DNA from 2 places in the Streptomyces sp. NPDC007971 genome. Region 1 is predicted to be linked to the other one. Evidence: riboswitches for the same ligand, from Rfam matches in the RefSeq annotation. Region 1 holds a riboswitch; the other holds the start of a gene.

Evidence for each region. A riboswitch is a leader RNA that binds a small molecule or an ion and turns the genes downstream of it on or off. The one in region 1 is predicted to bind cobalamin.
Region 2: it holds a riboswitch for cobalamin, as region 1 does, so the genes downstream of both, ACFZCP_RS02670 (ribonucleoside-diphosphate reductase subunit alpha) here and metE (5-methyltetrahydropteroyltriglutamate--homocysteine S-methyltransferase) in region 1, are expected to answer to the same signal.

The regions. Positions count from the first base shown of each region.
Region 1 is NZ_JBIBJK010000014.1:252,244-259,707, forward strand. It holds gene ACFZCP_RS28820 (CbtB-domain containing protein) at 1-93, shown strand, start outside; gene ACFZCP_RS28825 (CbtA family protein) at 115-867, shown strand; gene ACFZCP_RS28830 (hypothetical protein) at 960-1,307, shown strand; gene ACFZCP_RS28835 (histidine phosphatase family protein) at 1,347-1,961, opposite strand; partial or broken gene metE (5-methyltetrahydropteroyltriglutamate--homocysteine S-methyltransferase) at 2,268-4,384, opposite strand; cobalamin riboswitch at 4,538-4,756, opposite strand; gene ACFZCP_RS28845 (3-hydroxybutyryl-CoA dehydrogenase) at 4,983-5,852, opposite strand; gene aceB (malate synthase A) at 5,849-7,441, opposite strand.
Region 2 is NZ_JBIBJK010000001.1:589,689-597,152, reverse strand. It holds gene ACFZCP_RS02685 (DUF3311 domain-containing protein) at 81-344, shown strand; gene mctP (monocarboxylate uptake permease MctP) at 341-1,969, shown strand; gene ACFZCP_RS02675 (GNAT family N-acetyltransferase) at 2,039-2,545, shown strand; cobalamin riboswitch at 2,568-2,723, shown strand; gene ACFZCP_RS02670 (ribonucleoside-diphosphate reductase subunit alpha) at 2,848-5,220, shown strand; gene ACFZCP_RS02665 (ribonucleotide-diphosphate reductase subunit beta) at 5,277-6,284, shown strand; gene ACFZCP_RS02660 (hypothetical protein) at 6,197-6,451, opposite strand; gene ACFZCP_RS02655 (helix-turn-helix domain-containing protein) at 6,544-7,464, shown strand, end outside.

The DNA.
Region 1 (7,464 bases):
GCCGAGCAGGGCGCCACCTCCGTGTTCAACGGCACGGACGTCCACGAGTGGGTCCACGACGCCCGACACCTGCTCGGCTTCCCCTGCCACTGAGCCGAGGGACGCCGCACGCCCATGAACTCCGCAACGGTCAGAAACCTCCTCGTGCGGGGCATGCTCGCCGGCCTGGCGGCCGGCGTGCTCGCCCTGGTGGTCGCCTATCTCCTCGGTGAACCGAACGTCGACAAGGCGATCGGCTTCGAGGAGGCGCACTCCCACGAGCACGAGATGGAAGTCGTCTCCCGCTCCCTCCAGTCCACCGCCGGTCTCGCCACCGGCGTCCTCGTCTACGGGGTCGCCTTCGGCGGCATCGCCGCGCTCGCGTACTGCTTCGCACTCGGCCGCGTGGGCCGCTTCAGCCCGCGGGCGACCGCGCTGCTGCTGTCCGGCTGCGCGCTCCTCGCCGTGTACGTGGTCCCGTTCCTGAAGTACCCGGCCAATCCGCCGTCGGTCGGCAACCCCGACACCATCGGCAAGCGGACCACCCTGTACTTCCTGATGATGCTGCTCAGCGTCCTCCTCGCGGTGGCCGCCACCATCCTGGGCAAGCGCCTGGCGCCCCGTCTGGGCACCTGGTGGGCGACCGTGACCGCGGTGGCCGGCTTCGTCTTCGTGATCGGCCTGGCCTACGAGTTCCTGCCGGTCGTCAACGAGGTGCCGAAGGACTTCCCGGCCGCCCTGCTGTGGCGGTTCCGTCTCTCGGCGCTGGCCATCCAGGCCGTCCTGTGGGGCGGATTCGGCCTGCTCTTCGGGGAGCTGGCAGAGCGGCAGCTGAATCCCAAGCCCGCCAAGGCTCCTTCCGGGCGGACTGTTCCCGCCTCGAACTGACGGTTTCGGGACACAAGAGGGCCCTTCGGAACCTTCCGGGGGCCCTCTCGCGTTCCCCGGACACCGGCGCAGGCGACGAGCGGAGGAGCCGAGTGGGCAGACATCCCCAGCCACGCCACATCACTCTCGACGGCCGTGACGCGATCGCTCTCACCGTCGAGGAGTACGAGCAACTGATCGCCAGCCGGCGGCAGATCGGCGGCCAGAGCGCACGGGTGCGGGTGCTCGCCCAGCAGGCGAAGCGGACCGAACAACTCCTGCGGGAGCTGCAGACATTGGTCGACGACCCGGTGGACTGCCACGAGCAGGACCGCATGCAGCCGTCGGCGTGCGCGGCGTCCGACAGCCCCCACCGGGCCGGGGAACGGGACGCGCAGGCCCACTGCCTGCGCTGCGCGATAGCGGTGCTGCTGCGCCGGCACCGGGACGCGGCCTCCTGAACACCGGCGCCCGCTCCGCCTGGGCCTGTCTGCTCCGGTTCAGCCCGCCGAGGTGCTGCCCGCAGCGGTGTCCGGTATGCCGTCCGACGTGGCCAGGGGCTGCCCGAGCCGCAGATTCCACCGGCCGGCCCGCCCACTGAGTTCCGTGGCCGTCAGCGGCGGTACGTCGAGCCGCCAGAACACGGCCGTGGGCAGGCCAAGGACCTGCACGACCGCAGCACGTACGACCTCCGGCTCGACCACCGCGACCGTACGGCCGTCGCTGTCCCGCAGGGACTCCAGCCAGCGTCCGACCCGCTCGCACGCGTCCCGCACCGACTCCCCACCGTGTGCAGCCCAGTCGGGGTCGCTGAGCCAGCGACCCACCGCCTCCGGGTCGGCGGCCGCCACCTCCTCCAGGGTGCGGCCTCGCCAGCGGCCCACATCCAGACCGCCCAGCTCCGGCGTCTGTGCGCCGTCGAGACCGAGCGCCGCCGCCGTCTCCCGGCAGCGCACGCTCGGGGACGTCAGCACGAGGCCGGGCGAGCGCAGCGATCCGGCCGCCGAGCGCGCGCGGGCCGCACCGACGGCGTCGACCGAGTCGCCGTCGTAGAAGCGGGCGCACCGCAGCGACGGGCTCGTCGCGGGCGAGACGAAGGTGACGCGGCTGGTCACGTGGCTGTTCCTCCTACGGTGGTCATCCCGAGGACGGTACATGCGCGGTTCCCGAGGACGGTACATGCGCAGTTCGCGAGGACGGTACATGCGCAGTTCGCGAGGACGGTACATGCGCAGTTCGCGAGGACAGCACATGTGCAGATGGCGAGGACAGCACATGCGCAGTTCGCGCGGGCGGGCAGCGCCGCGACGCACGAAGACCCCGGACCGCCGACCCGTGCGCCGAGCGGTGCCGACGGTACCGTCGCGGCCGTGCACGCCCGCTCCCGACGTGGAGCGGGCGTGCGGTGCCGGGGACGTCCGCTACAGCTCCGCGCGGATCGTCCTGGCGGCTGCCACCAGGTTCTCCAGGGAGGCCCGGGTCTCCGGCCAGCCGCGGGTCTTCAGGCCGCAGTCCGGGTTCACCCACAGCCGTTCCGCGGGGATCGCCTTCAGCCCCATGCGCAGCAGCCGGGCGGCCTCCTCGGCACTCGGCACGCGCGGGGAGTGGATGTCGTACACGCCGGGTCCGGCCTCGCGCGGGTAGCCGTGGGCGGCGAGTTCACGGGCGACCTGCATGTGGGAGCGGGCGGCCTCCAGGCTGATGACGTCGGCGTCGAGGTCGTCGATGGCCTGGACGACGTCGCCGAACTCGGCGTAGCACATGTGGGTGTGGATCTGGGTGTCCGGGCGTACGCCGGCGGTGGTCAGCCGGAAGGCCTCCGTGGCCCACGCCAGGTACGCGGGACGGTCGGCGGCCCGCAGCGGCAGGGTCTCGCGCAGCGCGGGCTCGTCCACCTGGATCACCGAGGTCCCGGCCGCCTCCAGGTCGTTCACCTCGTCGCGCAGGGCGAGGGCGACCTGGCGGGCGGTGTCGGCGAGCGGCTGGTCGTCGCGGACGAACGACCAGGCGAGCATGGTGACCGGTCCGGTGAGCATGCCCTTGACCGGGCGGCCGGTCAGGGACTGGGCGTACGTCGTCCAGCGCACGGTCATCGGCTCGGGGCGGGAGATGTCGCCGGCCAGGATCGGCGGCCGGACGTACCGCGTGCCGTAGGACTGGACCCATCCGTGCTGGGTGGCGAGGTAGCCGGTGAGCTGTTCGGCGAAGTACTGGACCATGTCGTTGCGTTCGGCCTCGCCGTGCACCAGGACGTCCAGGCCGGCCTTCTCCTGGAAGGCGATCACCTCCTGGATCTCCGTCCTGACGCGCTCCTCGTACCCGGCGGTGCCGATCCGTTTGGCCCTCAGGTCGGCGCGTGCGGTGCGCAGTTCGCCGGTCTGCGGGAAGGAGCCGATGGTCGTGGTGGGCAGCAGGGGGAGGCGCAGATGGGCGCGCTGGGCGGCGGCCCGCTCGGGGTAGGACGGGGAGCGGCGCGCGTCGTCCGGGGCGACGGCGGCGGTGCGGGCGCGGACGGCCGGGTCGCGGGTGACGGGGGAGTTCGCGCGGGAGGCCAGGTCGGCCCGGTTCGCGGCGAGTTCCGCGGCGATGGCGTCGGCGCCGTGGGCCAGGCCCTTGGCGAGGACGGCGATCTCGGCCGTCTTCTGCCGGGCGAAGGCGAGCCAGCGCAGGATCTGCGGATCGATGTCCCGCTCGGCCGCCGTGTCGAGGGGCACGTGCAGCAGGGAGCAGGAGGCGGACACGTCGACCCGGTCGGCCAGGCCCAGCAGGGTGCCGAGCGTGGCGAGCGACGCCGTCAGGTCGTCGACCCAGATGTTACGCCCGTTGACGACACCGGCGACCAGCCGCTTGCCGGGCAGCCCGCCGACGGCGGCCAGGTCCTCCAGATGGGCGGCGGCGGCCCCGGTGAAGTCCAGGGCGAGTCCGTCGACCGGTGCCTTGGCCAGCACCGGCAGGGCCGCCCCGAGACGGTCGAAGTAGGAGGCGACCAGCAGCTTCGGCCGGCCGGTCAGGGCGCCGAGGTCGCGGTAGGCGCGGGCGGCGGCGTTCAGTTCGGCCGGCGTGCGGTCCTGGACCAGGGCGGGCTCGTCGAGCTGCACCCACTCGGCGCCCGCCGCGCGCAGGTCGGCGAGGACCTCGGCGTACACCGGCAGCAGACGGTCCAGCAGGGTGAGCGGGTCGAAGCGGGCTCCAGCGGCGCGACGTCCTGGGTGCCGCGCGCCATGGCGAAGTACCCGTCGAGCGGGTCGGCGGCGACGGCGTCGCGGTGGCGGCCGGGGATCGCGCCGACCATGACGGTGGTGTCCAGCACGTGGTCGTAGTACGAGAAGTCACCGGTCGGCACTTCGTCGATGCCGGCGTCGGCCAGCCGGCGCCAGTTGGTGCGGCGCAGGTCGGTGGCGGTGGCGAGCAGCGCGTCGGCGGTGACGCGGCCCTTCCAGTAGCCTTCGACGGCCTTCTTCAGTTCCCGGTTCTGTCCTTGGCGGGGGTAGCCGTACACGGTGGCCCGTGCTGCCGCGGCTGCGGTCTTGGTGGTCACGGAGATCTCCTTCGCGAGATGAATCCCTGAGATCCCGGGGACGGGACGAGAGCGCGAAGGGGCGACGGACCGGACGGCACCGGCCCACGGCCGTCCGTTCGGTGTGTGCGCCGACCCGCCCTCGAGGTCACCGGGATGTCCGCGCACGAGCGGTTCCGTACGCGGGCAGATGGCAGGTCTTCGGACTCGCGGGCACGTCCTCAGGGGAGGACACCTACTGGCCGTCGCTTCCCAGGCCCTTGTCGGGCCCAGTGCGTATGACGGCGGTCGTTCCCGCTCACCGCTGCGGGGCAGTCCCGGATTCCCACCGGGTTCCCTCTTGCGACGCATCCCGTCTGGCGGACGGGGCGAACCAGCTGCACCGGCCACCCTAGAGGGCGGTGCGGTCGAGCGTGAGGTGATGTCCGTCATTCGGATGGCGGCACGAGACGGGCCGCCATCCGAACGTCGGACGACGCGCCGGGGCGGGAAGCGCCGCACACGCGCTTCCCGCCCCTCCCCTGTGAGCAGCAGCCGGATCCCTCGACCGGTCGCTGCCGTCCGGGCCTCGCGGCCCGTTCCCCGCACCGGGCCCCTCAGCCCGGGCGAGCCGGTCCGCTCAGGACCGGCCGTACTCGTGGAACCCCCGCCCGGTCTTGCGGCCGAGCAGCCCCGCCTCGACCATCCGATGGAGCAGCGGGGGAGGGGCGTAGAGGGGTTCCCTGAACTCGTCGTAGAGCGACTCGGCGATCGAGGCGACGGTGTCGAGCCCGATCAGGTCCGCGAGCCGGAGCGGCCCCATCGGGTGGGCGCACCCCAGCTCCATGCCGGTGTCGATGTCGGCGGCGGTGGCGAAGCCGGACTCCGCCATGCGGACGGCCGCCAGCAGGTAGGGGACGAGCAGCGCGTTGACGACGAAACCGGCCCGGTCCCGGGAGTGGACGACCGTCTTGCCGAGGACCTCGGTGACGAAGGACTCGACGGCGGTCACGGTCCCGGGTGCGGTGTGCAGGGAGGCGACGACCTCCACGAGCGGCAGTACCGGCACCGGGTTGAAGAAGTGCAGCCCGACGACCCGGTCGGCGCGGGCGGTGGCCATGCCGAGGCGCATCACGGGCAGGGAGGAGGTGTTGGTCGCCAGGACGGCCGCCGGGTCCTCGACGATCTTGTCGAGGGCGGCGAACACCTCGGTCTTGGCGTCCGCGTTCTCGACGACCGCCTCGATGACGAGCTGCCGGTCGGCCATCTCCTCCAGGTCGCCGGTGAAGGCGAGGCGGGCGAGGGCGTCCTGCGCGGCGGCCGGCTCCAGCCCGCCCCGCCCGACCGCTCGCTCCAGGGAGGCGCTCACGCGCTCGCGTGCCGCGCGGGCGGCCGTGGCGTCCGCCTCGCAGACCACCGTGTCCAGCCCGGCCCGCGCGCACACCTCGGCGATGCCGGCGCCCATCAGACCGCCGCCGACCACCCCGACGCGCCGGATCCCGCCGGTCATGACCGGGCCCCCGCGCGCCGCACCAGGTGGGCGGTGTAGGCGTCGGGGGTGAAGAAGAGCGGCAACTCGCCCGCGAGCGCCGTGCGTTCGAAGAGGGCGCGCACCTCGTCGACGGGCGCCCACGGGTACTCGGCGCCGAGCGCGGCGATCTCGTCGTCGAGCAGTCGAAGGACCGTCTCCCGGTCGATCACCCGGTGCCGCAGCCACTGCCAGATCTGCACGCGGGCGATCTCGGCGGTGGCCGCGTCCTCCATGAGACCGTGCAGAGCGACCGCGCCCTGTCCGCGCAGCCAGGCGGCGAAGTAGCGCAGCGCCACCGCGATGTTGGTGCGCACCCCCTCGGGCGTGGGCGGCCCGCTGATCCGGCGCACCGACAGCAGGTCCGCGGCCGTCACCTCCACGTCGCCCCGCGTCCGGTCGATCTGGTGCGGCCGCTCGCCGAGGACGCCGTCGAACACCTCGCGGCAGACGGGCACCAGGCCGGGGTGGGCGACCCAGGAGCCGTCGAAGCCGTCCTCGGCCTCGCGCTCCTTGTCCAGCCGCACCTTGGCGAGGGCCGCCTCGTGCGCGGCCGGGTCCCCACCCGGCACGTGCGCGGCCATGCCGCCGATGGCGTGGGCGCCGCGCCGGTGACAGGTGCGTACGAGCAGTTCGGTGCAGGCCCGCATGAAGGGGGCCGTCATCGTGACCTTCGCGCGGTCCGGAAGCAGGAAGTCGGTGCGGTGCCCGAAGGTCTTGATCAGGCTGAACAGGTAGTCCCAGCGGCCCGCGTTCAGGCCCGAGCTGTGCTCGCGCAGCTCGTAGAGGATCTCCTCCATCTCGAACGCGGCGGTGATCGTCTCGATGAGGACCGTGGCGCGGATCGTGCCGTGGGGGATGCCGAGGAGTTCCTGGGCGGTGACGAAGACGTCGTTCCACAGGCGGGCCTCGTAGCGGTTCTCCAGCTTCGGGAGGTAGAAGTACGGGCCGCGGCCGGCGTCGATCTGGCGCTGCGCGCAGTGGAAGAAGTACAGGCCGAAGTCGACGAGTGCGGCGGGCACGGGCCCGTCGCCGAACTCCAGGTGCTCCTCGTCGAGATGCCAGCCGCGCGGGCGTACGACGACGGTGGCGAGCTGTTCGCCGAGCCGGTACCGCTTGCCCTCGGCGGTGGTGAAGTCGAGGCGCCGCCGGGTGGCGTCGAGCAGGCTGAGCTGGCCGCCGATCACGTTGTTCCAGGTGGGCGCGGTGGCGTCCTCGAAGTCGGCCATCCACACCCGGGCGCCGGAGTTGAGGGCGTTGACCGTCATACGGCGGTCCGGCGGCCCGGTGATCTCCACGCGGCGGTCGGTCAGGCCCGGGGCGGGCGGCGCGACGCGCCAGGAGGGGTCGGCACGCACGGCGGAGGTGACCATCGGGAAGTCGAGCGGGGAGCCACTGGCCAGGCGGAGGATCTGCCGCCGGCGTTCCCGCATCAGGTCCCGGCGGCGGCCGGCGAACGCCGCGGTCAGCCGGCCGAGGAAGTCCAGGGCGGCGGGTGTGAGGATCTCGTCGTGCCGCTCGCCCAGGGGAGCGAGGACACGGACGTGGTGGGGCGGAGCACTGGTGGGCATCGCTTCTCCTGCGGGCGGGCGGG
Region 2 (7,464 bases), on a different contig from region 1:
GAGGTCTTCCGCTGCCGCGGCACGTCACCTAGATTGCCTGCGCATTACACAGGTGATCAGCGAGGGGACGGAGCCGTGGCATGTCGGAAGCGCCTGAAGTGAGACCACCGGTCGTGACACCGGTCCGCGTGGTCATCGCCCTGTGTCTCGTCGCGCCCTTCGTGGCGATGCTGTGGGTGGGCTCGTACGCCAAGACGGACCCCGCGTTCATCGGGATCCCGTTCTTCTACTGGTACCAGATGCTGTGGGTGCTGATCTCCACCGCGCTCACGATGCTGGCGTACCGGCTCTGGCAGCACGACCAGCGCGGCCGCAAGGGCGCGAAGGGGGGTGCGGCGCAGTGAAGAACGGCGTCAACGGCGTCGCGCTCGGCGTCTTCATCTTCTTCTTCCTGGCCGTCACGGTCATGGGCTTCCTGGCCGCCCGCTGGCGCAGGGCCGACGACGAGCACTCCCTGGACGAATGGGGCCTGGGCGGACGGTCGTTCGGCACCTGGATCACGTGGTTCCTGCTCGGCGGCGACCTGTACACGGCGTACACGTTCGTCGCGGTGCCGGCGGCGGTCTACGCGGCGGGCGCGGCCGGCTTCTTCGCGGTGCCCTACACGATCCTGGTCTATCCGCTGATCTTCACGTTCCTGCCCCGTCTGTGGTCGGTGTCCCACAAGCACGGCTATGTGACGACCTCGGACTTCGTGCGCGGCCGCTTCGGCTCCAAGGGCCTGTCCCTGGCCGTGGCGCTGACCGGCATCCTGGCGACGATGCCGTACATCGCGCTCCAGCTCGTCGGCATCCAGGCGGTGCTGGACGTGATGGGCGTGGGCGGCGGTGACCACACCAACTGGTTCGTGAAGGACCTGCCCCTGCTCATCGCCTTCGGTGTGCTGGCGGCCTACACCTACTCCTCGGGCCTGCGCGCCCCCGCACTGATCGCGTTCGTCAAGGACACGCTGATCTACATCGTGATCACGGTGGCGATCATCTACATCCCGATCAAGCTGGGCGGGTTCGACGACGTCTTCGCCAAGGCGGGCCACGCGTTCAGCCAGGTCAACCCCGCCACCGGCAAGCCGCGCGGCGCGCTCGCCCCGCCGGAGGCGGGCCAGTGGACGTACGCCACGCTGGCGCTCGGCTCGGCGCTCGCGCTGTTCATGTACCCGCACTCGATCACCGCGACGCTGTCGTCCAGGAGCCGTGAGGTGATCCGCCGCAACACCACGATCCTGCCGCTGTACTCGCTGATGCTGGGCCTGCTGGCTCTTCTCGGCTTCATGGCGATCGCGGCCGGCGTGAAGGTCACCAACGGGCAGCTGGCGATCCCGCAGCTGTTCGAGGACATGTTCCCGGACTGGTTCGCGGGCGTGGCCTTCGCGGCGATCGGCATCGGCGCGCTGGTCCCGGCGGCCATCATGTCGATCGCGGCGGCGAACCTGTTCACCCGCAACATCTACAAGGACTTCATCAAGCCGGACGCCACGCCGAAGCAGGAGGCCCAGGTCTCCAAGTTCGTGTCGCTGCTGGTGAAGGTCGGCGCACTGGTCTTCGTCCTGACCATGGACAAGACGGTCGCCATCAACTTCCAGCTGCTGGGCGGCATCTGGATCCTGCAGACCTTCCCGGCGCTGGTCGGCGGCCTGTTCACACGCTGGTTCCACCGCTGGGCGCTGCTGGCCGGGTGGGCGGTCGGCATGGTGTACGGCACGGCGGCGGCCTACGGGGTCGCCTCCCCGACCCAGAAGCACTTCGGCGGCAGCGCCAAGGAGATCCCCGGCATCGGTGAGATCGGCTACATCGGCCTGACGGCCTTCGTGCTGAACGTCCTCGTCACCGTGGTCCTGACCGTCGTCCTGAAGGCCGTGAAGGCCCCCGAGGGCCTCGACGAGACCCGCCCGGAGGACTACACGGCGGACGCGGGCGAGCCGGGGGTCGAGGCGGAACTCCCGCCCGCCACGGCAGGAAGCACCCACTAGCCCCCGCCCAGCGGGCCGCCGGGTTACCACCCACCACGGCGGCCCGCTGTTTCGTGCACACTCACCGGCATGGACCTCCTGATCCGCCGCGCAGACCCCGCCGAATACGCCGCCCTGGGAGAACTCACCGCCCAGGCCTACCTCCAGGACGGCCTGCTGGACTTCGGCGAGAGCGACGCGTACCTCGGTGAGCTCCGGGACGTGGCCAAGCGGGCGGCCGCGGCCGAAGTCCTCGTGGCCGTCCGCAACGCGACAGTCCTGGGCGGAGTCACCTTCGTCCCGTCCGGTGGCCCCATGGCCGACATAGCGGGCCCGGCAGAGGCCGAGATCCGGATGCTCGCGGTCTCGCGCACCGCCCGCGGCCGGGGCGTCGGCGAGGCCCTCGTCCGCGCGTGCATCGACCGGGCCCGCCGCACCGCGGGATGCACCCGCATCGTCCTGTCCACGCAGCGCACCATGCACAGCGCCCACCGCATCTACGAGCGCCTGGGTTTCGTTCGCACACCCGAGCGGGACTGGAATCCCCTCCCCGACCTGGACGACATCACTCTCCTCACCTACGAGTTGACCCTCTGAAGCCACGACGACACAACATCTGGGGGTGACACGACAGCCCGGCACTAGATGTATGCTCATCCTCGCTGTCGTCGCAGGGGAATCCGGTGCGAATCCGGAACTGTCCCGCAACGGTGTACTTGCGTGCATCCGCACGCCCGCGTCAGTCCGAGGACCTGCCGGCAGCACGCACCCGGCCGTCCGGCGCGGGTGCCTTGAGACGTCCGGGCCTCGTGGAGTGGGCTGGTGGACGCGACGCCGTGTGCGCTCGTGCCGCCCCCTGCCCTCCGCAAGGCCCCGTGCCGAGCGAGGGAGAGCCCCACGTGACCATCGCGCCAGCCGACCCGGCTTCAGCCATCCAGGCGACCGGAGCCCCGGTGGAGACCGACGGTCCCGGTGCCGCGCTGCTGCGGACCCTGACCGAGCTGACCGCCGACCTCCCCGACGCCGACCCCGGCCGGGTCGCCGCGGCCGCCCTGCGCGGCCGCTCCGCCCGGGCCGACGAGGCGGAGTTGCGCGAGCTGGCCACGGAGGCGGCCGCCGGCCTCATCTCCGAGGACCCCGCCTACTCCCGGCTGGCCGCCCGGCTGCTGACCCTCTCCGTCCGCGCGGAGGCCGCCTCGCAGGGTGTGACGTCCTTCACCGAGTCCGTAGCCGTGGGCCACCGCGAGGGCCTCGTCGCCGACCGCACCGCCGAGTTCGTCCGGCTGCACGCCGACCGGCTGGACTCCCTCGTCGACCCGGCCGCCGACGACCGCTTCGGCTACTTCGGCCTGCGCACCCTGCACAGCCGCTACCTGCTGCGCCACCCGATCACCCGCCAGGTGATCGAGACGCCCCAGCACTTCATGCTGCGCGTGGCCGCCGGTCTCGCCGAGGACGACAGCGCCCGCGCGGTGGACGAGGTCGCGGCGCTCTACGGGCTCATGAGCCGCCTCGACTACCTGCCCTCCTCCCCCACGCTGTTCAACTCCGGTACGCGCCACCCGCAGATGTCGTCCTGCTACCTGCTCGACTCCCCGCTGGATGAGCTGGACTCCATCTACGACCGCTACCACCAGGTCGCCCGTCTCTCGAAGCACGCCGGCGGCATCGGTCTGTCGTACTCCCGCATCCGTTCGCGCGGTTCGCTGATCCGCGGCACCAACGGGCACTCCAACGGCATCGTCCCGTTCCTGAAGACCCTGGACGCCTCGGTGGCCGCGGTGAACCAGGGCGGCCGGCGCAAGGGGGCCGCGGCCGTGTACCTGGAGACCTGGCACTCCGACATCGAGGAGTTCCTGGAGCTGCGGGACAACACCGGCGAGGACGCCCGCCGTACGCACAACCTGAACCTCGCGCACTGGGTCCCGGACGAGTTCATGCGCCGGGTCAACGCCGACGAGCAGTGGTCGCTGTTCTCCCCGGCGGACGTGCCGGAGCTGGTCGACCTGTGGGGCGAGGAGTTCGACGCCGCCTACCGCAGGGCGGAGGCGGCGGGGCTCGCGAAGAAGACCATCCCGGCCCGTGACCTGTACGGCCGCATGATGCGCACCCTCGCGCAGACCGGCAACGGCTGGATGACCTTCAAGGACGCCGCCAACCGCACGGCCAACCAGACGGCGACCGCGGGCCATGTCGTCCACTCCTCCAACCTCTGCACGGAGATCCTGGAGGTCACGGACGACGGGGAGACCGCGGTCTGCAATCTGGGCTCGGTCAACCTCGGTGCCTTCGTGAGCGACGGGGACATCGACTGGAAGCGCCTGGACGAGACCGTCCGCACGGCCGTCACCTTCCTCGACCGTGTCGTGGACATCAACTTCTACCCGACCGAGCAGGCGGGCCGCTCCAACGCCAGGTGGCGTCCGGTGGGCCTGGGCGCGATGGGTCTGCAGGACGTCTTCTTCAAGCTCCGTCTGCCCTTCGACTCGCCCGAGGCCAAGGCCCTGTCCACGCGGATCGCCGAGCGGATCATGCTCGCCGCGTACGAGGCCTCCGCCGACCTCGCCGAGCGGAACGGCCCGCTGCCCGCCTGGGAGAAGACCCGCACCGCCCAGGGTGTCCTGCACCCCGACCACTACGGCGTCGAGCCGGTCTGGCCCGAGCGCTGGGCGGCGCTGCGCGAGCGGATCGCCGCGGTCGGCATGCGCAACTCGCTGCTCCTCGCGATCGCCCCGACCGCGACGATCGCCTCCATCGCGGGTGTGTACGAGTGCATCGAGCCGCAGGTCTCCAACCTGTTCAAGCGCGAGACCCTGTCCGGCGAGTTCCTGCAGGTCAACTCGTACCTGGTGCAGGACCTGAAGGAGCTGGGCGTCTGGGACGCGCGCACCCGTGAGGCGCTGCGCGACTCCAACGGCTCGGTGCAGGACTTCGTGTGGATCCCGGCGGACCTGCGGGCGCTGTACCGCACGGCCTGGGAGATCCCGCAGCGCGGGCTCATCGACATGGCCGCGGCCCGCACCCCGTACCTGGACCAGTCGCAGTCCCTGAACCTGTTCCTGGAGACGCCGACGATCGGCAAGCTCTCCTCGATGTACGCGTACGCCTGGAAGTCGGGCCTGAAGACGACGTACTACCTGCGCTCGCGTCCGGCGACGCGGATCGCCCGCGCGGCGCAGGCCCAGCCGGCCATCCCCGTCCAGCAGGCGGCCGACCCCGACGCCGTCGCCTGCTCCCTGGAGAACCCCGAGTCCTGCGAGGCCTGCCAGTAGCTCCCGCCCGCCACCCGACCATCACCACTGGAGGACGGCGCCTCGCGCCGACAGCAATGACTCACCAGAACCTGCTCGACCCCGGCTTCGAGCTCACCCTGCGTCCGATGCGCTACCCGGACTTCTACGAGCGCTACCGGGACGCCATCAAGAACACCTGGACCGTGGAGGAGGTCGACCTCCACTCGGACGTCGCCGACCTCGCGAAGCTGTCCCCCGAGGAGCAGCACCTGATCGGCCGTCTGGTGGCCTTCTTCGCGACGGGCGACTCGATCGTCGCGAACAACCTGGTGCTGACGCTGTACAAGCACATCAACTCCCCGGAGGCGCGCCTGTACCTGTCGCGCCAGCTGTTCGAGGAGGCCGTGCACGTCCAGTTCTATCTGACGCTGCTCGACACCTACCTGCCCGACCCGGACGACCGCGCCGCCGCCTTCGCGGCCGTGGAGAACATCCCGTCGATCCGTGAGAAGGCCGGGTTCTGCTTCAAGTGGATCGACTCGGTCGACAAGCTGGACCGTCTGGAGTCCAGGGCCGACCGCCGCCGCTTCCTGCTCAACCTGATCTGCTTCGCCGCGTGCATCGAGGGCCTGTTCTTCTACGGCGCCTTCGCGTACGTCTACTGGTTCCGCAGCCGGGGTCTGCTGCACGGTCTCGCGACCGGCACCAACTGGGTGTTCCGCGACGAGACGATGCACATGTCCTTCGCCTTCGAGGTGGTCGACACCGTCCGCAAGGAGGAGCCGGACCTCTTCGACGACGAGCTGCAGCAGCAGGTCACCGACATGCTGCGGGAGGCCGTCGAGGCCGAGCTGCAGTTCGCGCGCGACCTGTGCGGTGACGGCCTGCCGGGCATGAACACCGAGTCGATGCGGCAGTACCTGGAGTGCGTCGCCGACCAGCGCCTGACGCGCCTCGGCTTCGCCCCGGTGTACGGCTCGGAGAACCCCTTCTCCTTCATGGAGCTGCAGGGTGTTCAGGAGCTGACGAACTTCTTCGAGCGCCGCCCGTCGGCGTACCAGGTCGCGGTGGAGGGCACCGTGGACCTGGACGAGGACTTCTGAGTCTCCTTGTTCCGCTGATCGCCTCCGCGGTTCTCCTGGGCCTCCCCGAGCTGCCGGTCGATGCGCCTGTCGCGCACGATGCCGAGCACGGACGGGAGGGCCAGGAGGACCAGGATGCCGAGCGTGGTGAGCATTCCGATCAGGCCTTCGATCTGGTTTCCGGTCATGTCACCACTGTCGCGCCGAACGCTCCTGACCGGGAGTGGCAGGACTGCCGCACACCATCGATTTACTGCCAGCTCTGAGGCACACTGGTCGCATGCTCAGGAACGTGGCGGCCGTGCTGCTGGACGGAGTGCACCCCTTCGAGCTGGGTGTGGTGTGCGAGGTGTTCGGCATCGACCGCAGCGACGAGGGCCTGCCGGTGTACGACTTCGCCGTGGTCTCGGCGGAGGGCGAGGCGCTGAGCACCCATGTCGGCGGGCTCACCGTGTCGACGCCGTACGGTCTGGAGCGGCTGGAGGAGGCCGACCTGATCGCGGTGCCGGCCGGCAGCGAGTACGTCACCCGGGAGTATCCGCCCGCGCTGCTCGATGCCCTGGCGCGGGCGGTCGGGCGCGGCACCCGGGTGCTGAGCGTGTGTTCCGGTGTCTTCGTGCTCGGAGCGGCCGGGCTGCTCGACGGGCGGCGGTGCAGCGTGCACTGGCGTCACGCCGGCGAGCTGGCGCTGCGCAATCCCCGGGCCGTCATCGAACCGGACGTCCTCTACGTCGACGAGGACCCGGTGATCACCTCCGCCGGCACCGCGGCCGGCATCGACGCCTGTCTGCACATCGTGCGCAAGGAACAGGGCCCGGAGGTGGCCAACAGGATCGCCCGGCGCATGGTGGTGCCGCCGCACCGGGACGGCGGCCAGGCGCAGTACATCGAGCGGCCGCTGCCCAAGGCCCCGTGCGACACGGTCGGCGAGGTCCTGGTGTGGATGGAGGAACACCTCGACCGTGAGGTGACCGTCGAGCAGCTCGCCGCCCGCGCCCATATGGCGCCGCGCACCTTCGCCCGCCGCTTCCAGCAGGAGACGGGGACGACTCCCTACCGCTGGATCCTGCGCCAACGGGTGCTGCTGGCGCAGGAGTTGCTGGAGGCCACGGACGAGACCGTGGACGCGATCGCCTCGCGCACCGGGTTCGGCACCGCAGCGGCGCTGCGCCACCAGTTCGTCCGCGCGCTGGGCACGACG